One region of the Solwaraspora sp. WMMB762 genome, then DNA from elsewhere that is predicted to be linked to it. Evidence: riboswitches for the same ligand, from Rfam matches in the RefSeq annotation. Region 1 holds a riboswitch; the other holds the start of a gene.

Region 1 (10,879 bases):
TTACGCCAGGTCGGGTCGGGTGGCGGTGCTGGTGGTGCGGCGCGGGTTGCGGACATGGATTGCCTCCAGATTCAGCCGTGCGACGGCCGGCCCGCAGCGTGGCGGGGGTGGGCGTCCGACCCGGTTTTGGTTCCCGCCGGAGACCCACCCCCGCCCGCGCGGCTCGCGGCCCGCGAGCGGTTACGCGTTCGTCGCCTTTTCGGCTTCCGCGATGGCTTCCGTCCACGCCTCGTCAGGCTTGCCTTCCAGGTCACCGCTCTGCAGCCGGTTGAGGACGTTCTCCACCGCGACCCGGACCGGACCGTTCTTGCGGCCGAGGTACTGCGGGGTGAGGTTGGCCGCGGTCGCGGAGAAGATCTGGCCGACCGGCGCGTCGTTGAAGAACGGGTTGGAGAACTCGACGATCGCCGGGTCCTCGTAGAGCGCCGGCTGCGACGGCAGGTTGCCGACCTTCTTGAAGATCTCGATCTGCTGCTCGGGCTGGATCAGCCACTCCAGAAACTTGTACGCCTCGTCGACGTTCTCACCCTGCGCGGGGATGGTCAGGAAGGAGCCGCCCCAGTTGCCGCCGCCACCGGGGATGGCCGCCACGTCCCACTTGCCGGCGGTGTCGGGGGCGGTGTTCTGGATGTGGCCCATCATCCACGCCGGGCAGGCCAGCACGGCGAAGTCGCCGTTGACGAAGCCGTTGTTCCACTCCGGTGAGAAGGCGGCGAGGTTGGCCGACAGTCCGGCGCCGACGACGGCGGCGGCGGTGTCGAAGGCGACCTTCGGACCGCCTTCCATGGCCAGGTTGTCGCTGGTGTCGAAGAGGCCGACCGGCTGCTGGCCGAGCACCGGGTTGAAGATGTTGGTGGCCGAGTCGACGAACTTCTTGCCGCTGGCCGCGACGTACTCCTCGCCGGTGGCGACGAACGACTCCCAGTCGGGCCAGAGGGCGGAGACCTCATCCCGGTCGGTCGGCAGCCCGGCCGCCTCGAACAGGTCAGTGCGGTAGCACATGGCCAGCCCGCCGACGTCGGTGCCGAGGCCGATCTGGGTGGCCCCGTCGGCGGACAGGGTCTGCTGCCACTTCCAGTCGAGGTAGCGTTCCTCGTACTGGCCGGCGCCCTTGTCCAGCAGGTTGACGAACTTGTCGGCCTGCTCGCGGAACTGGACGACGAAACCCTCGTCGATGGCGGCGATGTCGGCGGCGCCGGACCCGGCGATCAGCTTCTTCTGCAGGTCCTCGTGCTGGGCGTTGTACTCACCGGAGTTGAGGTTGATCCGCACGCCCGGGTACTCCGCCTCGTACTCGGCCTTGAGGTCGTCGAGGCCGAAGTCGCCCCAGTACGCGATGGTCAGGGTAGTGCCGTCGTCGTCGCTGCCGCCGCCGGGTTCGCCACTGCAGCCGGCGATCAGCAACGCGCCGGCGGCGCCGACCGCCGCCGCCGTACGCGTCCAAGGGGTCCAACGCCGCTTCATCCCATCCTCCGAACACAATTGGAAACGCTCCCAACATCGAGGAACGTCGACTGAACCGGATAAGTGAGGCCACGGTACGAGTGGCCCCGGCACGTGTCAATGGCGGATTAACGCCGTGGCCAACCCGTAACCTTGGTGACCCCGGTCACGCCACCATCGTGTTTGGTAGAGAGCTCACCGGTGCACTCTGCGCACCGGCGGCGGGGCGGCCGCCGCGCCCAGCCGCCGCCGGATATCGTTTCGGGCAGCAGACTTAACCGGGCAAGGCCAGCGGAACCCACCCACCGCACCGCCCACCACCCGGCTCGGCGCACCGCCTGGTGCACCGCCCTGACCAGCAGAAACGAGCCAGAAGGAGCGCCGCCGGTGAAACGGCCGACCATCGCCGACATCGCCCGCCGAGCAGGCGTTTCCAAGGGCGCGGTCTCGTACGCGCTCAACGGCCAGCCAGGGGTCTCCGAGGCGACCCGGCAGCGGATCCTCGCCATCGCCGCCGAGATCGGGTTCAACCCCAACAGCGCCGCCCGCGCCCTGTCCGGGGCCACCGCCAACGCCGTCGGCCTGGCGCTGAGCCGCCCGGCCCGGATCCTCGGCATCGAGCCGTTCTTCATGGAGCTGATCAGCGGCGTCGAGGCCGAACTGTCCGCCCGGTCGTACGCACTGACCCTGCAGGTGGTGGCCGACACCGAGGCCGAGATCGCGGTCTACCGGCGCTGGTGGGGTGAGCGCCGGGTGGACGGCGTGTTCCTCTGCGACCTGCGGCTCGACGACGACCGGGTGCCGGCGCTGGAGTCGCTGCAGCTGCCGGCGGTGGTGATCGGTGGCCCCGGGCACACCGGCTCGCTGCCGAGTATCTGGTCCGACGACGCGTCGGCCCTGGTCGAGACGGTCGAGTACCTGGTCGCGATGGGTCACCGCCGGATCGCCCGCATCGGTGGCCTGCCCGGCCTGCTGCACACCGAGATCCGCGCGGGCGCGTTCACCGACGTCTGCCGCCGGCTGGGTCTGGACCAGTGCGTCACGGTGCCGTCCGACTACACCGGCGAGGAGGGTGCCCGGGCCACCCGGCGGCTGATCAGCACCGCGGCCCGCCCCACCGCGGTGATCTACGACAACGACGTGATGGCGATCGCCGGCCTGGCGGTGGCCCAGGAGATGGGGCTGGCCGTGCCGGGCGACCTGTCGATCGTTGCCTGGGACGACTCGCCGCTGTGCCGCCTGGTGCATCCGCCGTTGACCGCGCTGGGCCGCGACATCCCGGCGTACGGTGCGCACGCCGCGCGGCAGCTGCTGGCGACGATCGCCGGTGAGCCGACGCAGGCGTACCAGGACGAGACGCCGCACCTGACCCCGCGTGGCAGCACCGCACCGCCACGCGCCGGCTGACCTGCCGTGGCCGGCCAGTGAACCGATTAAGTTTCCGGAGCGTTAAACGGTGCGAAAACCGCGAATCTCACTGCGTACCGTCGGGTCCACCCCGACCCGCCGACCACCGCGGGTTATGCTCGGACCGGTCACGTGACTGGCGCAGCGAAGGTGGAACCGACCACCGGGGAGCGACCATCGACGTGCGCCGCGCGCCTGGGTGCACCGTCGACGGCACCGTCATGTCCGGGGATGTCCCCGGCCGGCGGAGCCGCCCGACCCCAGGAGGGCACGCCGTGCACGTACCGCAGATCCCGCAACTGACCGCCACCGATCCTGAGCTCGCCGCCCTCGTCGAGGGTGAGGCCCGCCGCCAGCACGACAAGCTGCGCATGATCGCCTCGGAGAACTACGTCTCCGCCGCCGTGCTGGAGGCCAGCGGCACAGTGCTGACCAACAAGTACTCCGAGGGCTACCCGGGCCGGCGCTACTACGAGGGCCAGCAGTTCGTCGACCCGATCGAGACGCTCGCCGTCGAGCGGGCCAAGACGCTGTTCGGGGCGGCCCACGCCAACGTCCAGCCGTACTCGGGCTCCCCCGCCAACCTCGCCGTGTACCTCGCCTTTCTCTCCCCCGGCGACACCGTGCTGGGGATGTCGCTGCCGATGGGCGGGCACCTCACCCACGGCTGGTCGGTGTCGGCCACCGGCAAGTGGTTCAACTCGGTCCGCTACAACGTCTCCCGCGACACCGGCCGGATCGACTTCGACGAGGTACGTGACCTGGCCCGCCGCGAACGGCCGAAGGTGATCTTCTGCGGCGGTACGGCGGTGCCGCGGACCATCGACTTCCCGGCCTTCGCCGAGATCGCCCGGGAGATCGGCGCGGTGCTCGTCGCGGACATCGCGCACATCGCCGGCCTGGTCGCCGGCGGCGCGCACCCCTCGCCGATCGGCCACGCCGACGTGGTCACCACCACCACCCACAAGACGCTGCGCGGCCCGCGCGGCGCGATGATCCTCACCACCGAACAGCACGCCGCCGCGATCGACAAGGCAGTCTTCCCCGGCCTGCAGGGCGGCCCGCACAACCACACCACCGCCGGCATCGCCGTCGCGTTGCGCGAGGCCGACACCGACGACTTCCGCCGGTACGCCCACCAGGTGGTCGCCAACGCGAAGGCGCTCGCCGCCGCGCTGGTCGACCGGGGCTTCGAGCTGATCTCCGGCGGCACCGACAACCACCTGATCCTGGCCGACCTGACCGGCAAGGGCGTCGGTGGCAAGCCGGCCGCGCAGGCGCTGGACCGGGCCGGGATCGAGCTGAACTACAACACGGTGCCGTACGACCCACGCAAGCCGTTCGACCCGTCCGGCATCCGGCTGGGCACCGCCGCGCTGACCACCCGCGGCCTGACCGAGGCGCAGATGCCACAGGTCGCCGCCTGGCTGGACGACGCGGTGACCGCAGCGGTCAAGGACGACGGTGCCGCCCTCGACCAGATCGCCGGGGAGGTAGCCGACCTGCTGGCCGGCTACCCGATGCCCGGCTACGCCGCCTGACCTGCGCCGATCGCCGCCCGATCTGCGCCCACCCGCGCCTGACCTGCTCCCACCCGCGCCTGGTCTGCGGCCGTCCGGGTCAGTGCGACGGGGTGGGGAAGTCGGCGATGTACGCCTCGGTCCGCTCCGCAGGTGCGGGGCGGGCCAGGGCGTACCCCTGACCGAACCGGCAGCCGGCCCCCTGCGCCTGGCTCACCTGACCGTCCGTCTCCAGCCCCTCGGCGACGATCTCCAGCCCGAACCGCCGGCCCAGCCCAGCCACCGCTTCCAGCATCGGGTGGACACTGTCCGGGCCGGCACCGGCGCCGGCGACCAGCGACCGGTCGATCTTGACGACGTCCAGCGGCAGCCGCCGCAGCTGGGCGATCGACGCCTGGCCGGCGCCGAAGTCGTCCAACGCGATCCGCACCCCGTGCGCCCGCAGGTTCGCCAACTGCGCGAGGATCTGCGGATTCTCGGCAGCCGCCAGCTCCTCGGCGACCAGCGACTCGGCCACCTCGACGACGAGCCGCTCCGGCCCGATGCCCTGTGCGGCCAGCATGGCCATCAGGTCGGCCACGAAGGTGGTCGCGGCCAACTCTGCCGGGGCGACGTTGACCGACAGCCACAGCCCGTGCCCCTCCCGTGACCAGGACGCCAACTGCCGGCAGGCGGTGGCCCGCGCCCACCGGCCGATGTGGCCCAGCAGCGACAGTTCCCGGGCCACGGCGAGCAACTCGGCCGGCAGCACCGTGCCGAGCACCGGGCTGCGCCAGCGCAGCAGCGCCTCGACCCCCACCGGTTTGCCGTCGACCAGGTCCACCACCGGCTGGTACACCACGTCCAACTCGCCCCGCTCGGCCGCGCCCGGCAGCTCCCGCTCCAGGTCCAGCCGCCGGACCAGCTGTTCCTCCAGGTAGGAGTCGTACCACTCGACCCGGTTGCGACCGAGCTGGCGGGCCCGGCGGCGGGCCAGGTCCGCCCGGCGCAGCACATCGTCCGCCCCGGCGCCGCCGGCCACTTCGGCCATGCCGATGCTGGTCTGCAGCGCAACCACCGCGCCGGGCAGCTGGCACGGCTCGCGCAGCGCCGCGACCAGCCGCGCCCCGGTTCCGTACGCCAGCATCGGGCCGGCGACGGTGATCACCGCGAACTCGTCGCCGCTGAGCCGGGCGACCACGTCGTCCGGCTCCACCGTGTCCCGCAGCCGCCGCCCCACCTCGACCAGCACCGCGTCGCTGACCTCCCGCCCGTACTGCTCGTTGACGCCGACCAGCCCGTGCAGGTCGATGATCAGCAACGCACCGGGGTGGCCGGGCAGGTCCCGCTGGTTGGCGATCTGGCGCATCAGCTCCCGGCGGTTCGCCAACCCGGTCAGCTGGTCGGTGAAGCCGAGCTTGTACAGTCGCCGCTCCAGGTGCACCCGCTCCCCCACGTCGCGCACATGCACCACGAGCGCTCCGACCTCGGGCACCGTCCGCTGGTCGGACACGGTGGACTCGGTGTCCCGCCACCGACCGTGGCCGTCCCGCAGCCGGGCGGTGACCAGCGGGGTCCGACTGGTCGGTACCAGCCGGCCGGTCACCACGCCGGTCAGCACCGTGATCACCTCGGGGACGTCCTCCGGATGCATCAGCTCGATGAACGGCCGGCCGAGCACCTGCGCGTCGGCCAGCCCGAACAGCCGCGCGGCGGCCGGTGACTGCCACCGCACCCGCAGGTCATCGCCGAGGGTCAGGGTGAGATCGTTGCCGCCGGAGACCAACGACCGGAAGTGCGCCTCCTGAATGCTCAGCCGCCTGGCGTAGGACCGCACGTCGGCCGCGGCCATCATCTCCCGGACCACCAGCGTCGGGATCACCGCGAGGCCGAGCAGGACCGACGTACGGTCGAACGATCCCTGGGTCGCCACGTGGTATACGGCCGCCAGCGCGGCCACCACCGCCGGAACCGTCACCAGTGGATACGCGGCGAGCCGGCCGCGCACCGGAGTGACCGGCTGCGAGCCCGCGCGCTGCGCCCGCTGCGCACCGATGACCAGCAACAGCATGCCGCCGACCGCCGGGGCCATCGCCAGACACCAGAGCCAGCCCGCAGTGCCGTACGCGAAACAGACCGTCGGGGCGGCCAGCCCGATGAGCACCGCGCCGGAGCCGCCGGCACAGTACAGCACCGACGGACGCTGCCGCCGTACCGCCAGGGCGGTGACCGCGATGATCGCCCCGGCCCCGATCACGCTCAGCTCGACGAAGAGCACGGCCGACGGCACGGTGTCGACCGGCGACAGCAGCCAGCCGGCGAAGATCAGGCTGATCCCCAGGCTCAGCCCGTCGACCACCCGCCGCAGCCGCAGCCGCCAGGTCTCGGCGACGCCCGGCAGCAGCAGAATCGCCGCAAGGTGACCGGCCAGGGCGAGGATGAGCCCGCTGAGCGCCAGGCCGGTCCGGGCCGCCGCCGGGCTGAAGGCGGCGACGCAGACCGCGGTGGCGCCGCCGACGCTGGTCACGGCGAGCAGGCCGGCTCCGCGACAGTCCCGGAGGTCGCCGCTACGGGCGTGCGCGGTGACGGCCATCCGCGACAGCCGTAAACCGGGCATGCCAACGCCGAACAGCACCGCGCCGAGCACCGCGACGGGGGCGGTCAGCAGGCCGGCCGCGCCGGCGGCCAGCAGCAGCGCGGCGGCGCCGGCCGGTGCGGGCAGGGTCCAGCCGGGGGGTTGGGCCCGATGGGGGCGGGGACGGGTACGGGATGGTTCGGGGAACGCCTCAGGCACGGTGGCCGTCGCCTCCACGGAAGGGGTCGGGGCACAGCCGGGCCGGGTCGGCCCTCTGTGCCGGTCACAACGAACCAGTCCGGCGCCGGGTTACGGGGCGGTCACCGGAGATTTCCGTCGGGTTTCCGCACCGGCGCCGCCCGACCTACCCGGCAGCCGACACCCACCGGCCGGATGCCAGGATTGTCGGATGAGTCGCAGGGTAACTGTCCGGTTCCGGCCGCACCAGGCGATCATGCTGGCGGCGGTGATCGCGTTCGTCGGGTCGCTGCCGCTGGCCGGTGCCCGCTGGTATCTGCTGCCGGTCCTGCTGCTGCCGCTGGCGATCGCGATCTGGGCGGTCCGCTCCGGAACCGATGCCGACCCGGCCGGGCTCCGGGTGCGGGCGCTGATCGGCCAGCGCCGGATCGGCTGGTCGCGGGTGGCCGAGCTGGCGGCCGACCCGCAGGGCCGGGCGGTGGCGCTGCTCACCGACGGCGAGCGGGTACGGCTGCCCGCCGTACGGGCCGACGACCTGCCCCGGCTGATCGCCGCCAGCGGGCAACCGCTCGACCCGGCGACTCCGCCGACCCCGCTCAACCCGCCGACCCCACTCAACCCGGCGGCTCCGGCGACCGACGCGACCGACGAACCGGCCACGCCGCCGACTCAATAGCCGTCCACCACGACGTTGTCCAACGGCTCGCCCGCGGCCAGCCGGGTGACCTGCCGACCCGCCAGGGCGTACGCGCGAGGCAGCAGACCGCGTACCGACCCGGCGATGTGTGGACTGATCACCACGTTCGGCAACATCCATAGCGGATGGTCTGCGGGCAGCGGTTCGGGGTCGGTCACGTCGAGTACGGCGCAGATCCGGCCGGTGGACAGCTCCGCGGTGAGCGCTGCCGTATCGACCACCGGGCCGCGGGCGGCGTTGACCAGCAGCGCACCGTCGCGCATCGCGGCCAGCGCGGCCGCGTCGACCATCCCCCGGGTCCGGTCGGTCAGCGGCACGATCAGCACCACGATGTCGGCGTACGGCAACAGGGCGGGCAGCTCGTCGACGCCGTGCACCTGTTCGGCCGGCCGGGCGGTCCGGGCCACCAGCGTGAACTCCACCTCGAACGGGGTCAGCCGGGCACGCAGCGCGGCACCGATCGATCCCGCGCCGACGATGAGGACCCGTTTGCCGGCCAGCTCGTCGGTCGGGGCGAACCGCTCGTACGACCATTCTCGACGGGTCTGCGCCCGGATGAAGCCGGCGAAGTCGCGGACGTGGGTGAGGATCGCAGCGGCGATCCACTCCGCCGTCGACGAGTCGTGCACCCCGCGCGCGTCGCAGAGCGTCAAGTGCTCCGGCAGCCGCCCCACCCAGGCGTCGGCACCGGCGGACAGCAACTGCACCACCTGGAGGTCCGGCATCTTGCCGGCCAGCTCCGCCGCTCCGGGCCGGGCCAGGAACGGAGGCACCCAGAACCGCACGCCGGCGGGGTCGGACGGCAGCTGGGTGATGTCGGCGGCGACCTCGACGGTCACCTCGTCGGGCAGCCGGCCGAGCAGTTGCCGGCCGTGCTCGTGGGGGATCCAGACCTTCACCGGTCCGACGATAGCGGGCCTTCCGGGTCCGGCCCGCACAGGCCGGACATCACATGATCATCCGGTACGAGGTCGATCAAGACACGGACACATGCCTACTTGCGAGTACGTTACTCGTTCGAAAATGCACTTTATCGATCATGCTGCATTGTTCTATATTTGTATTCAAATCCCTGGCGCCCCGACGCATCGCGATACCGACGCGAGAACACGGGCGACAAGGTGAAACCAGGTCGCATTCCGTCGACTACCACCGTCGTCTTACCGACTCTCGCTTCGGGGAGGGAGCGATGGACAGTTACCCATCAACAATGATCTCGGACCCTCTGTTCGTCGGAAGGTTGAACCGTCGCCACCGGCGGGCGGTCGGTGCCGTACTGGCGGCGGCACTAGGCATGGTCCTGGTGATCGGGAACGCTTCCACCGGGTACGCCGACGGCGTACCGCACCAGGACGCGGCGGTCACCGAGGCCGGTGCCGGGACCCGACAGGCTCCAGACGAACTCGGCGCCGTGACCGCCACCGCCGCTGGCTACTCCCACAGTCTTGCCTTGCGCTCGAACGGCACCGTCGTCGCCTGGGGCTCGAACTATTTTGGGGAACTTGGCAACGGGCAATTCGACTGGGGTACGACGCCGGTCCCGGTACAGGTATGTGCGGTCGGCCAGATCGCACCGTGCACTCAGTTCCTCAACGGCGTGATCGCTATCGCAGCCGGCCAATATTACAGTCTCGCCCTGCTCCGAGACCGTACCGTCGTCGCCTGGGGTGACAACTCCACAGGGCAGCTCGGCAACGGCACCTACACCGTCCGCTCCACTCCGGTACGGGTCTGTGCGGTAGCGCAGGTCGCGCCCTGCGGTCAATTCCTGGCTGGGGTCCGGACCCTGACGGCAGGCATAGCCCACAGTCTCGCCCAACTGACCAATGGCACTGCGGTCGCCTGGGGCTCGAACTACTACCGGCAACTCGGCGACAGCACCGCCATTGACCGCACCACCCCGGTGCCCGTGTGTGCAGTAGAGCAGGGCACCCCCTGCAACCGGTACCTGACCGGAGTCAGATCCCTCGCGGCCGGCGGGTACCACAGCCTGGCTGTGGTGGACAGCGCGCTGGCTGTCGCCTGGGGCCGGAACGATTCCGGGCAACTCGGCGACGGCACCACCACCGACCGGCGCACCCCGGTACGCGTGTGCGCGACAGGACAGGTCGCACCCTGCGGTCAGCAGCTGAACGCGGTGCGGGCCGTAGCAGGCGGCATCAGCCACAGCATGGCGCTGCGCGGCGACGGCGGTCTCGTCAGCTGGGGCAGCAACTTCGCCGGAAAGCTTGGCGACGGCACCACCACCGACCGCCTCACCCCGGTACGGGTATGCGCGGCAGGGCAGACCGCACCCTGCACGCAGTACCTGTACGGAATCCGGCACATCGGCGCCGGCGGGTACCACAGCATGGCGCAGCTCAGCAGCGGCGGCGTCCTGACCTGGGGATTCAACAGCCTAGGCCAACTCGGTGATGGCGGCTACGAGGACCAACTCACTCCGGTACGGGTGTGCGCGGTGGGGCAGACCGCTCCCTGCACGCAGCATCTCACCCTGATCAGAGCCGTCTCCGCTGGAAGCAATCACAATCTGGCGCTACAGGTCGACTACACGGTGATCGCATGGGGCTACAACTTCTACGGAGAACTCGGTGACGGCACCACAATCACCCGTCCCGTCCCAGTACAGGTCGTCGCGCCTCGGCCAGCGCTCCGCTCGTAGTCGGTGATGCCGGGGTGGGAGCGGCACCGGTCCGTGGGACGAGCCCACGGACCGGTGCCGCTGCGATTCCGGTCGGACCTATGACGGTGTCAGGCCGGCTCGTAGGTCATGCAGTCGGCTGTTTCCCGGCTCGGCCCGACCCGGATCGCCGGAGCCCGGCACTCCAGCTCGGCGTTGAACCGGCAGTCGGCACGCTTACAGGCACCAACCTGAGCGATCACCGCGTCGAGGCCGCCCTTGGACGAGATGTCGAAAAAGGTGGTGCAGCTGGCGCTGTCCGCCTCGGTGCCGATCGTGATGGCGAAGGCGTGACAGCCCTCGTGCTGGTTGTACGCGCACTCCACGGCGGTGCACTCCTGCACCCGGGGCATCTCCATCATCGCGGTCATGGTGGTCCT
Region 2 (10,879 bases), 650 kb from region 1:
CGGTGCTGGCGTTGCTGCTGCTGCGCACCAGCCGACCGATGATCACGGCGATCGAGAAGGAGTTCACCAGGTGACGCTGCCCGACGTCGCGAAGATCCCGTACGGCGGGGACTACAACCCGGAGCAGTGGCCCGAGGACGTCTGGAAGGACGACTACCGGCTGTTCGACGCGGCGCGGATCGACACCGTCACCGTCGGCGTCTTCACCTGGGGCCTGACCCAGCCCGGTCCCGGCGTCTACGACTTCTCCACACTGGACCGCATCGTCGAGCGGGCAGTTGTCGAGGGCCGGCAGATCTGCCTGGCCACCGGTACCGGCGCGCATCCGGCCTGGATGGCCCGCGCCCACCCCGACGTGACCCGCGTCGACTTCTCCGGCCGCCGGCACCGGTTCGGCCAACGGCACAACTCCTGCCCCAACTCGCCGACGTACCGCCGACTCGCCACGGAGCTGGCCCGGCGCGTCGCGCAACGCTACGCGCGCACCCCCGGCCTGGTCGCCTGGCACGTCAACAACGAGTACGGCGGCGCCTGCTACTGCGAGCTGTGCGCCGCCAACTTCCGGCTCTGGCTGCGCGAGCGGTACGGCAGCCTCGACGCGCTCAACGCCGCCTGGTACACCACCTTCTGGTCGCACACCTTCACCGAGTGGGGGCAGATCGAGCCGCCGTCGGCGTTGACCGAACACTGGCGCGGGCCCGACCACACCGCGTTCCAGGGCATCACCCTCGACTACCTGCGGTTCATGTCGGACGCGATGCTGGCCAACTTCGTCGACGAGAAGGCGGCGATCCGCGAGTCCAGCCCGGACACCCCGGTGACCACCAACTTCATGGGCATGTACCGGCCGATCGACTACCACCGCTGGGCCGAGCACCTCGACTTCGCCTCCTGGGACAACTACCCACCCGACGACCGGTCGGCGGCCCGGATGGCGCTCACCCACGACCTGATCCGCGGGTTGAAAGGCGGCCAGCCGTTCTGGCTGATGGAGCAGACCCCGAGCGTTACCGCCTGCCGCGACGTCAACCCGCTGAAACGGCCCGGCGTCCTGCGGCTGTGGAGCTGGCAGGCGGTGGCGCACGGCGCCGACGCGGTGCTGTTCTTCCAGATGCGCGCCGGTCGGGGAGCCAGCGAGAAGTACCACGGGGCGGTCATCGGCCACGCCGGCCGCTCCGACACTCGGGTCTTCACCGAGGTCGCCGAGCTGGGCGCGGAGCTGGCGCGGCTCGGCGGCGTCACGCTCGGTGCCCGCACCCCGGCCCGGGTGGCGGTCCTGTTCGACTGGGACAGCTGGTGGGCGCTGGAGATCTCCGACGGCCCGTCCCGGCTGGTCCGTTACCAGCAGGTGATACTCGCCTATCACCGGGCACTGTGGGACGCCGGGATCGACGTCGACGTCGTCCCGGTCACCGCCGACCTGACCGGCTACGACGTGGTGCTCGCGCCGGCTCTGCACATGGTCAAGGACGACCTCGCGGCCCGCCTGGCGGAGGTGGCCCAGCAGGGTGGCACCGTGCTGGGAACCTACCTGTCCGGGCGGGTCGACGAGAACGATCAGGCGTTCCTGGCCGATGTGCCGGGCCCGCTGGCCCCGCTGATGGGGATTCGGATCGACGAATGGGACGCCCGGGAAGCCGACGTGGTCAACCCGGTCACCCTGGCGGCCGACGGTGCCCGGTCGGTCGTCTCCGCCGCCACGCTGCTGTTCGAGCTGGTCATCCCGCAGGGCGCCGAGGTGATCGGCACCTACCAGGCCGACTTCTACGCCGGCACCCCGGCGGTGACCCGAAACCGGTTCGGCGCCGGTGAAGGGTGGTACGTCGCCGCCGGGCTCGACCAGGCGGGCGTGAACTGGGTGGTACGCCGGATTCTGGACCGGCACGGACTGCTCGGCCCGTACGCGCACGTGCCGGACCTGGAGTCGGCGGTGCGGGTCGCGCCGGACGGCACCCGGATCCGGTTCCTGCTCAACCACGGTGAGGAGCCGGTCGAGCTGCCGGCCTGCGCCGCCGGGGTCGACCTGCTGACCGGGGAACGGGTCACCGCCGGTGCGCCGCTGCGCCTGGACCGGTACGGCGTACTCGTGCTCCGCGAGGACGCCTGACGCCGCGCCGCCGTCCGTCGGGACGTCGTGTCACGCGGCGGGTCGAAGGTGGTGCACCCTATCGCGCCAGCTAGGGTGCACCACCCTCCGCCCGCCGCGCCGACACCGCGACTCGATGATCCACAGCGCTCTGTCGAACCGACACGCCGAGGCCCGGTCAGCTGAAGCGCTGCGGATCATGAGAGCGGCTGTGGTCCGGGTACGCCGGACGGGTGATGTGTCTTCGAGGGGCAGGAGTGGCCCCTGACCGGTGGCAGGGTCGGTGCGGTGGCCGGGGCGGAACCGACCGGCTGATCCGGACGGTGCCAGCGGGGGAGCACGGACGATGGTGAGCAGACGTACGGCGTTGCGGGCAGGCGCGGTCGCCGGGCTGGTCCCGGCGGTCGGACTGATCGGGCGACCAGCCACGGCCGTACCGTCGCCGGCCGATGAGCCGACCCGAACCCCGGCCGAGCAGCCGGCCCAGGTCAGGCCGCAGAACCCGGACATCGGACCGGACACCGGCCGGGACGCCAACCCGTGGCGGGACCTGCCGGACCGGCAGTGGGCGGAGCTGCAACGGCGGCTGTCTGCGCAGGCCACCCTCTACCGGCGCGGCGGGGCGAGCTACGAGGCACTCAGCATCCCGTTCAACCACCGGTACGCCAACGTACAACCGGCGGCGATCCTGGCCGCCGGGACATCCGAGGACGTCGCGGCGGCGGTCAGCTGGGCGCGGGACGTCGGCATGCCGCTGGTGCCCCGGTCGAGCCTCGGCCACAACTACGCCGGCTACTCGACCACCCACGGACTGTTGGTGGTGATGAGCCGGCTGCGCGGCAGCGTCGTCGCACCGGCCCCGGTGTCCCGGCCGCCGCAGCGGTACGGCCCGGTCGAGGTCACTCCGGACGCCGGCCTGCTCACCGTGGCAGCCGGCGTGGTCAACGCCGACCTGCGGCCACTGCTGCGGCAGCAGGGAATCCTGGTGCCGGCCGGCCGTTGCCCGACGGTCGGGGTGGCCGGGCTGGTCCTCGGCGGCGGCATCGGGTTCAACGACAAGATGTTCGGGCTCACCTGCGACCGGCTGACCGCGACCGAGGTGGTGCTGGCCGACGGCACGACGACCGGCTGCGACGAGACCACCGACCCGGACCTGTTCTGGGCCTGCCGGGGCGGGGCCGGCAACAACTTCGGCGTCAACACCTCGTTCACCTTCCGGTACGCGCGGCTGCGCGGCGAGGTGACCTGCTTCCAGCTGCGCTGGGGTGCCGACAGCGTGGTGCCGGCGCTGTCCGCGATGCAGCAGATCGCCGCCGCGCAGCAGGCCGACCGACGCTTCGACTGCCGGATCGGCGCCGGCACCACCGTCGGTGACGGCGGACAGCATCAGGTGTACGCCGACGCGCTCGGCCAATTCTACGGGTACGCAGACGAACTCGTCGGCATCCTCGGGCCTGCGCTGGCGGTCGGCACCCGCACCGAGCGGCAGGCCAACCGGGACAGCATCCGGCAGGTGCCCCCGGCTGAGGCGGCGGAGCTGCTGTCCGCGACCACCCCGGCGCAGCAGTTCGCGGTCAAGTCGGCGGTGCTGCGGTCCCCGCTGGACGAGGCGCAGCTGCAGACGGTGGCCGCCGGCCTGCGGCGGTGGCCGGGCAGCCGTAACCCGGACGGTGCCGGGGTGGCACTGTTCTGCATGGGCGGGCAGATCAACGACGTACCGCCGGACGCCACCGCCTTCGTGCACCGCGACGCCCTGTTCGTGCTGGCCGCCGAGGCGAGCTGGGCCGACGACGACCCACCCGAGGTGGGCCTGGCGAACGGCACCTGGTTGACCGGCCTGTACGACGAACTCCTCAGCGGACGGCCGCCGGTCGGGGCGTACCAGAACTTCCCGGACCCGCACCTGGCCGACTGGCGGCGGGCCTACTACGGCGACAATTACCAGCGGCTGGTCGAGGTGAAACGCAAGTACGACCCGACCGACTTCTTCACCTACCCGCAGGGCATCGGTTCCTGCGGCTCCGTCGACGGCTACGCCAACCAGTGGTGTCCCCGCTGACCCGGGTACCCGGGTCAGCGGGGCAACGGCCGTCGAACCTGTCGGAAGCCTCGAACCTTTGATCAGGACAGGTCGAACCGGTCCAGCTCCATGACCTTGACCCAGGCCGCGACGAAGTCGGCGACGAACTTCTCGCCGGCGTCGCTGCTGGCGTACACCTCGGAGAGGGCACGCAGCTGCGAGTTCGAGCCGAAGATCAGGTCGACCGCGGTCGCGGTCCACTTGACCTCGTCGGTGGCCAGGTCACGGATCTCGTACACGTGCTCGCCGGACTCCGCCGCCTTCCACCGGGTGCCGGGGGAGAGCAGGTTGGCGAAGAAGTCGTTGGTGAGCACGCCGGGCCGGTCGGTGAGCACGCCGTGCGGCGTACCGCCGACGTTCGCCCCGAGCGCCCGCAGACCGCCGACGAGCACGGTCATCTCCGGGGCGGACAGGTCGAGCATGTAGGCCCGGTCGACCAGGAGGACCTCCGGCTGAGTCTTTTCGCCCGGCCGCAGGTAGTTACGGAACCCGTCGGCGCGCGGCTCCATCACCGCGAACGACTCGACGTCGGTCTGCTCCTGGCTGGCGTCGGTGCGGCCCGGGTGGAACGGCACGGTCACCTTGACCCCGGCATCGTGCGCCGCCTTCTCGACGGCGGCCGAGCCGGCCAGCACGATCAGGTCGGCGAGCGAGATCTTCGCGCCGCCGGCCGCGTTGAATTCCTGCTGGATGCTCTCCAGGGCGCTCAGCACCGTGGCCAGCTGCTCCGGCTGGTTGACCTCCCAGCTGCGCTGCGGTTCGAGCCGCACCCGGGCACCGTTGGCGCCGCCACGCTTGTCGGTGGAGCGGAAGCTCGCCGCCGACGCCCAGGCGGTGCTGACCAGCTGCGCGGTGCTCAGCCCGGAGTCGAGGACCTTCGCCTTGAGCGCGGCCACGTCGGCGTCGCTGACCAGTTCGTGGTCGACGGCCGGCACCGGGTCCTGCCACAGCTGGGCCTCGGGAACCCACGGCCCGAGGAACCGGCTGACCGGGCCCATGTCGCGGTGCAGCAGCTTGTACCAGGCCTTGGCGAAGGCCAGCGCGAACTCGTCCGGGTTGGCCAGGAACCGGCGGGAGATCTTCTCGTACGCCGGGTCGACCCGCAGCGACAGGTCGGTGGTGAGCATCGTCGGCTTGTGCTTCTTCGCCGGGTCGTGCGCGTCCGGAATGATCGCCTCGGCGTCCTTGGCCACCCACTGCTTGGCACCGGCCGGGCTGGTGGTCAGCTCCCACTCGTACCCGAAGAGGATCTCGAAGAAGCGGTTGCTCCACTGCGTCGGCTTGTCGGTCCAGGTGACCTCCAGGCCGCTGGTGATGGCGTCGCCGCCCTTACCGCTGCCGTACGTGCTCAGCCAGCCCAGGCCCTGCGCCTCGATCGGCGCGCCCTCCGGTTCCGGGCCGACGTGGGCGTCGGCGTCGGCGGCACCGTGGGTCTTGCCGAAGGTGTGGCCGCCGGCGATCAGCGCGACGGTCTCCTCGTCGTTCATCGCCATCCGGGCGAACGTCTCCCGGATGAAGTGGGCCGCCGCGAGCGGGTCCGCGTTGCCGCGCGGGCCCTCCGGGTTGACGTAGATCAGGCCCATCTCGGTGGCGCCTACCCCGGTCGCCATCTCCTTCTCGGAGAGGTAGCGGGCGTCACCCAGCCAGGTGTCCTCCGGGCCCCAGAAGATCTCCTCCGGCTCCCAGACGTCCTCCCGGCCGAAGGCGAAGCCGAAGGTCTTGAAGCCCATCGACTCCAGGGCGACGTTGCCGGCCAGCACCAGCAGGTCGGCCCAGGAGATCTTCTGGCCGTACTTGGCCTTGACCGGCCAGAGCAGCCGGCGGGCCTTGTCCAGGTTGGCGTTGTCCGGCCAGCTGTTCAGCGGGGCGAAGCGCTGCCCGCCGTCGCCGGCGCCGCCCCGGCCGTCCTCGATCCGGTACGTGCCGGCGGCGTGCCAGCTCAGCCGGATCATCAGCCCGCCGTAGTGGCCGAAGTCGGCCGGCCACCAGTCCTGCGAGGTGGTGAGAACCTTGGTGATGTCCTGCTTGAGGGCCTCGACGTCGAGCTTGGCGAACTCCGTGGCGTAGCTGAAGTCCGCGCCCAGCGGGTTGCCCTTGGGCGAGTGGGCGTGCAGCACCGACAGGTCGAGCTGGTTGGGCCACCAGTCCCGGTTGGTACGCGGCCGCCCGCCCGTTTTGGGAGTTGGCGAGTCGATCGCCGGGTTCTCGCTCTCGCTGCCGTGCGCGGTCACCGAGTCGTGGGCGACCGGGCAGCCGGACGCCGCCATCTTGTCCACACCCTGTGCGCTGGTGGGACCGTTGTTCTGGATGTCGCTCATCAGTTCCCTTCCGGATTGGCCGATAACGAAGTGGCGTTGTCGGTCGCACAGCCGGGGCAGGTGCCCCAGTAGACGACCTCCGCCTCGTCGACCGTGAAACCGTGGTCGTCGGAGGCGGTGAGACAGGGGGCGGATCCGGTGGCGCAGTCGACGTCGGCGATCACGCCGCAGGAGCGGCAGACGACGTGGTGGTGGTTGTCCCCGACCCGCCGCTCGTAGCGGGCGGTCGCGCCGGCCGGCTGGATGCGCCGTACCAGCCCGGCGTCGGTGAGGACCCGCAGCACATCGTAGACCGCCTGGTGGGACACCGTCGGGTGGTCGGCGCGCACCAGGTCGAGCACCGTGTCGGTGTCGACGTGCGGGCGGTCGCGTAGCGCCGCGAGGACTGCCAGCCTCGGCCGGGTCACCCGCAACGAGGCCGCCCTCAACTGCGCCTCGAGGTCGGATGTCACCGGGCCACGATAGGCCGTTTTCTGGAATCATTCAAGTTTCCGCGCGGTGGGCCGTGCGGGTGTCACGATGGGCGGAAACCTGCAGGTCAGGCCGGGGGTGGCGGATCTGTCAGGCCGGGGATGACGGCCCAGCCGGCGCTATCGGCACGGGGCGGTGCAGCGACGCGTGCGGTGCAGCGACGCGGCGGACCGTGGATCGCTCGATGACGATCCGCGGTCCGCCGCGTTCAGAGCTTGCCTGCTATCCGGCCGTACAGGATCTGATCTGGGGCCGGGCCCAGGAGTTGCCGTTGAACATGGTGGTGAAGCCGAAGACGTTGCCGTTGCCGTTGGCGCGGATGGTCATCACGTTCCCACTGGAGTCCCAGGTGGGGTTGCCGTTCCAGGTGGCCGAGATGCGCTGCGGCGGGGTGATCGCCACCACGACGGTCCAGTTGCTGGTCCCGGTGACCGTCACGGAGGTGTTGTAGCGGTCGCCCCAGACCTGACCGGTCGACATCGTCGCGGTGCAGGTTCCCGGGCCCGGCGTCGTCGGGTCGGGGGTAGGCGTCGTCGGGCTGGGCGTCGTCGGGCTGGGCGTCGGCGTGGGAGGTGGCGTCGGCTGATCCGGCAGCAGGGGACAGCTGTTGCGGTATCCGGCGATGCCGCTGGAGTCCATCAACGGGCACAGGAACTGGGTGTACCGCGAGTCGCTGTCGACGAAGGTCTTCAGCCAGGGGATCAGGATCCGCATTTCGAGGTTGTTGGGCCGGGTCGGGAAGAGATGGTCGGCACCGACGAACTCCATGTAGGCGCGCTCCGTCGTGGACGGCAGAGCGTTGTACAGGTCGGTGACGTACGACGGGGCGACCACCGTGTCGTTGGTGCCGGCGATCATCAACGTCGGCACCTGGTTGTTGGCCGGGGTTCCCGACGGCATGAACGGGGTGAGCCCGACAGCGGCCTTGAGGGAGGACCGGTTACCGGCCGCGTGGAGTGCCCCACCGCCGCCCATCGAGTGACCGATCACCGATTGCCGGCTGGCGTCGATCCGGTCGCGGACCGGACTGCTCTGGGTGAGCCAGTCCAGCGCGGCGAGCAACTGGGTGCCCCGGGCGGTGTCGAAGTCGTTGGTGCTGTTGGTCTCGACGCCGATGACGACGAAGCCGAAGGACGCCAACCAGTGCCCCATCCAGGCTTCCTCGTCGGCGAACCGTGCGGTGTAGCCGGGCACGATCGCCACCGCACCGAAGGTGCCCTGGCTGGTGTCGGTGGGGTAGTAGATCGATCCGCCGTTGAATCCGTTGCCGGGGGACACGCTCATCTCGGCGGTGGCGAAGGTGCCTCTGTTGGCGGCCACGCTGTCGCGGGTGGGGTCCGGGCCGCGCTGGTACGGGTTGTCGCCCGGCGGTGGGCTGGGTGACGGGCTGGTGCTGGGCGACGGGCCGGCGGTGGGCGAGACCGACGGCGACGGGCTGACCGGGGTGCCGCCGGCGTTGAGTGCGGCGAGGGTGGCGTCGTACGCCTGCTTCTTGTTGCCGTTGTTGTCGAACAGTAGTGGGGTGCCGTAGCTGCGCCAGGAGTCGCTGTCGCGGATGCCCCAGACGGTGATGCCGGTGCAGCGGGCGATGGCGAGGCAGTCGTTGACGACGCCGCGGAAGGCGTTGGCCTGGCTGCTGCCGGAGCCTTCGATGTCGAGTTCGGTGATCTGTACGTCGACGCCGAGGGCGGCGAAGCTGGACAGGGTGGTGCGGTAGTTCGAGGGGTAGGGGGACTGGGAGTTGAAGTGTGACTGCAGGCCGACGCAGTCGATGGGTACGCCGCGTTGTTTGAAGTCGCGGACGAGGTTGTAGGCGGCCTGGGTCTTGGCCCAGGACCAGTTGTCGATGTTGTAGTCGTTGTAGCAGAGTTTGGCGTCGGGGTCGGCGGCGCGGGCGGCGCGGAAGGCGGCTTCGATCCAGTCGTTGCCGGTGCGTTGGAGGTTGGAGTTGCGGCGGGCGCCGGAGTTGCCGTCTTCGAAGGCTTCGTTGACGACGTCCCAGGTGTGGATTTTGCCTCGGTAGTAGGAGGCGACGCGGGTGACGTGGTTGAGCATGGCCTGGCGGAGGGCGTTGCCTTCCATCTGTTGCATCCAGCCGGGTTGCTGGGAGTGCCAGGCGAGGGTGTGGCCGCGGACGGCCATGCCGCGGGAGATGGCGTGGTTGACGATCCGGTCGCCGTTGGTGAAGTTGAACTGGTTCTGTTGTGGTTCGGTGGCGTCGAGTTTCATCTCGTTTTCGGCGGTGACGCTGTTGAACTCCCGGTTGAGGATGTTCACGTAGGTCGAGTCGCCGAGTTTGTTGGCGGCGACGGCGGTGCCGAAGTAGCGGCCGGACTGGGCGGCGGCCGCCCCCAGGGTGGCCTCGTCGGCGTGTGCCGGCGTGGTCGCAGTCAATGCGGCCACGGCCGCGACGAGCGTGGCCGCGGCGGCCGACAGTCCGAACGCCAGACGGCGTCCGACGGGTCTTGCCATGGGATACATGACCTTCCCTTCTGACAGAAGTTAGGCCACGCCTGTCGAGGCGTGGTTCGGGGCCGTGCACGTGGTCCGGTCGTCGTTGGACAGGCAGCGTCAAACCGAGCCGCGGCCCGGGATGGACGGAGGCTGCGTCGAACGCCACGCGTGTGAGCGTTAGCGCGCGCGTGGGTGGCGTGGCGGTGGGTGCCCGGCTCCTGGTGGACGACCAGGTTGCAGGGGCGCCTGCCCTCCCTGCATCCATAGACTGTGAGCGATAACACCTCTGGCGTCAACAAGTTCCGGCAAACTTCCGGAAAAAGTTCAGTGCCGTACCTCGATGTCATCCACGAGCTGTAGCGCAGCATGGCTGAGTTGTCCGAGCTGACAAGGTTGCCGCTTCCTGGGCGGGCGACGACCATGAACCTAGTCGACCGATGTAGACAGCGAGTTCATTTCCGGAAGAGTTTCGGTACCAGGTCCAGAGAGGGAGCCGGGTGCCCCCGGCGCGGTATTCTCGGCAGTCAGTGCGACTGGCGGCACGGGATGGTGGACCATCGGGGAGCCGGCCACGGGAGTCGACCGCCTGGGCTCCCGTCCGAAAGGACTCCCATGCCCACGACCGCTCGACTGCTGCCCGGCGCGCCGGTGGCCGAAGCCGTACTCGCCGATGTCACCCGGCGGGTGGCCGTCCTGCGCGAACGCGGTGTCAGACCCAGCCTGGCCACCATTCTGGTCGGCGACGACGACGCCAGCGCCGGTTACATCCGCCTCAAACAGCGCCAGGCCGCCGAGTTGGGCTTCGACTCACCGCACCGGCATCTGCCCGCCGACGCCACCCAGGACGACCTGCTCGAGGTGATCGCCGGGTTCAACGCCGACCGTCGGGTGCACGCCGTCCTGATCCAGTACCCGGTCCCGGGCCACCTCGACTACGACGCCGCCCTGCAGAGCCTCGACCCGGACAAGGACGTCGACGGGATGCACCCGCTCAACATGGGTCGCCTCGCCGTCGGGATGCCGGGGCCCGTGCCGTGCACCCCGGCCGGGATCGAGACGCTGCTGGCCCACCACCGGGTCCCAATCGCCGGCCGGGAGGTGGTCATCCTCGGCCGGGGCGCCACCCTCGGCCGACCGTTGGCCATGCTGCTGGCCCAGAAACGCCCGACCGCCAACGCTGCCGTCACCGTGGTCCACACCGGAGTCGCCGACTGGCCCCGCTACACCCGGCGCGCCGAGATCCTGATCGCGGCGGCCGGCGTACCCGGCATCATCCGGCCCGAGCACGTCCGGCCCGGAGCGGTGGTGATCGGCGCCGGTGTCCGCTACGCCGGCCGCCGCCTCCTGCCCGACGTCGACGAGGCCTGCGCCGAGGTCGCCTCCGCGATCACCCCGCGCGTCGGCGGCGTCGGACCGACCACCGTCGCCATGCTGTTCCGCAACGCCGTACACAGCGCCGAACGGGCGACC

What was found. Region 1 has a riboswitch for ZMP and ZTP ahead of glyA (serine hydroxymethyltransferase). Riboswitches for the same ligand answer to the same signal wherever they lie in the genome.
Region 2: it holds a riboswitch for ZMP and ZTP, as region 1 does, so the genes downstream of both, ACN27J_RS27530 (bifunctional 5,10-methylenetetrahydrofolate dehydrogenase/5,10-methenyltetrahydrofolate cyclohydrolase) here and glyA (serine hydroxymethyltransferase) in region 1, are expected to answer to the same signal.

Annotation. Positions count from the first base shown of each region.
Region 1 is NZ_JBMHMD010000001.1:6,771,143-6,782,021, reverse strand. It holds gene ACN27J_RS30600 (carbohydrate ABC transporter permease) at 1-56, opposite strand, end outside; gene ACN27J_RS30595 (ABC transporter substrate-binding protein) at 181-1,464, opposite strand; gene ACN27J_RS30590 (LacI family DNA-binding transcriptional regulator) at 1,831-2,850, shown strand; ZMP/ZTP riboswitch at 2,974-3,058, shown strand; gene glyA (serine hydroxymethyltransferase) at 3,126-4,391, shown strand; gene ACN27J_RS30580 (putative bifunctional diguanylate cyclase/phosphodiesterase) at 4,471-7,143, opposite strand; partial or broken gene ACN27J_RS30575 (PH domain-containing protein) at 7,334-7,693, shown strand; gene ACN27J_RS30570 (2-hydroxyacid dehydrogenase) at 7,792-8,718, opposite strand; gene ACN27J_RS30565 (RCC1 domain-containing protein) at 9,231-10,481, shown strand; gene ACN27J_RS30560 (DUF1540 domain-containing protein) at 10,571-10,870, opposite strand.
Region 2 is NZ_JBMHMD010000001.1:6,116,688-6,127,566, forward strand. It holds gene ACN27J_RS27500 (hypothetical protein) at 1-74, shown strand, start outside; gene ACN27J_RS27505 (beta-galactosidase) at 71-2,107, shown strand; gene ACN27J_RS27510 (FAD-binding oxidoreductase) at 2,433-4,145, shown strand; gene katG (catalase/peroxidase HPI) at 4,208-6,484, opposite strand; gene ACN27J_RS27520 (Fur family transcriptional regulator) at 6,484-6,936, opposite strand; partial or broken gene ACN27J_RS27525 (endo-1,4-beta-xylanase) at 8,321-9,427, opposite strand; ZMP/ZTP riboswitch at 9,929-10,008, shown strand; gene ACN27J_RS27530 (bifunctional 5,10-methylenetetrahydrofolate dehydrogenase/5,10-methenyltetrahydrofolate cyclohydrolase) at 10,022-10,879, shown strand, end outside.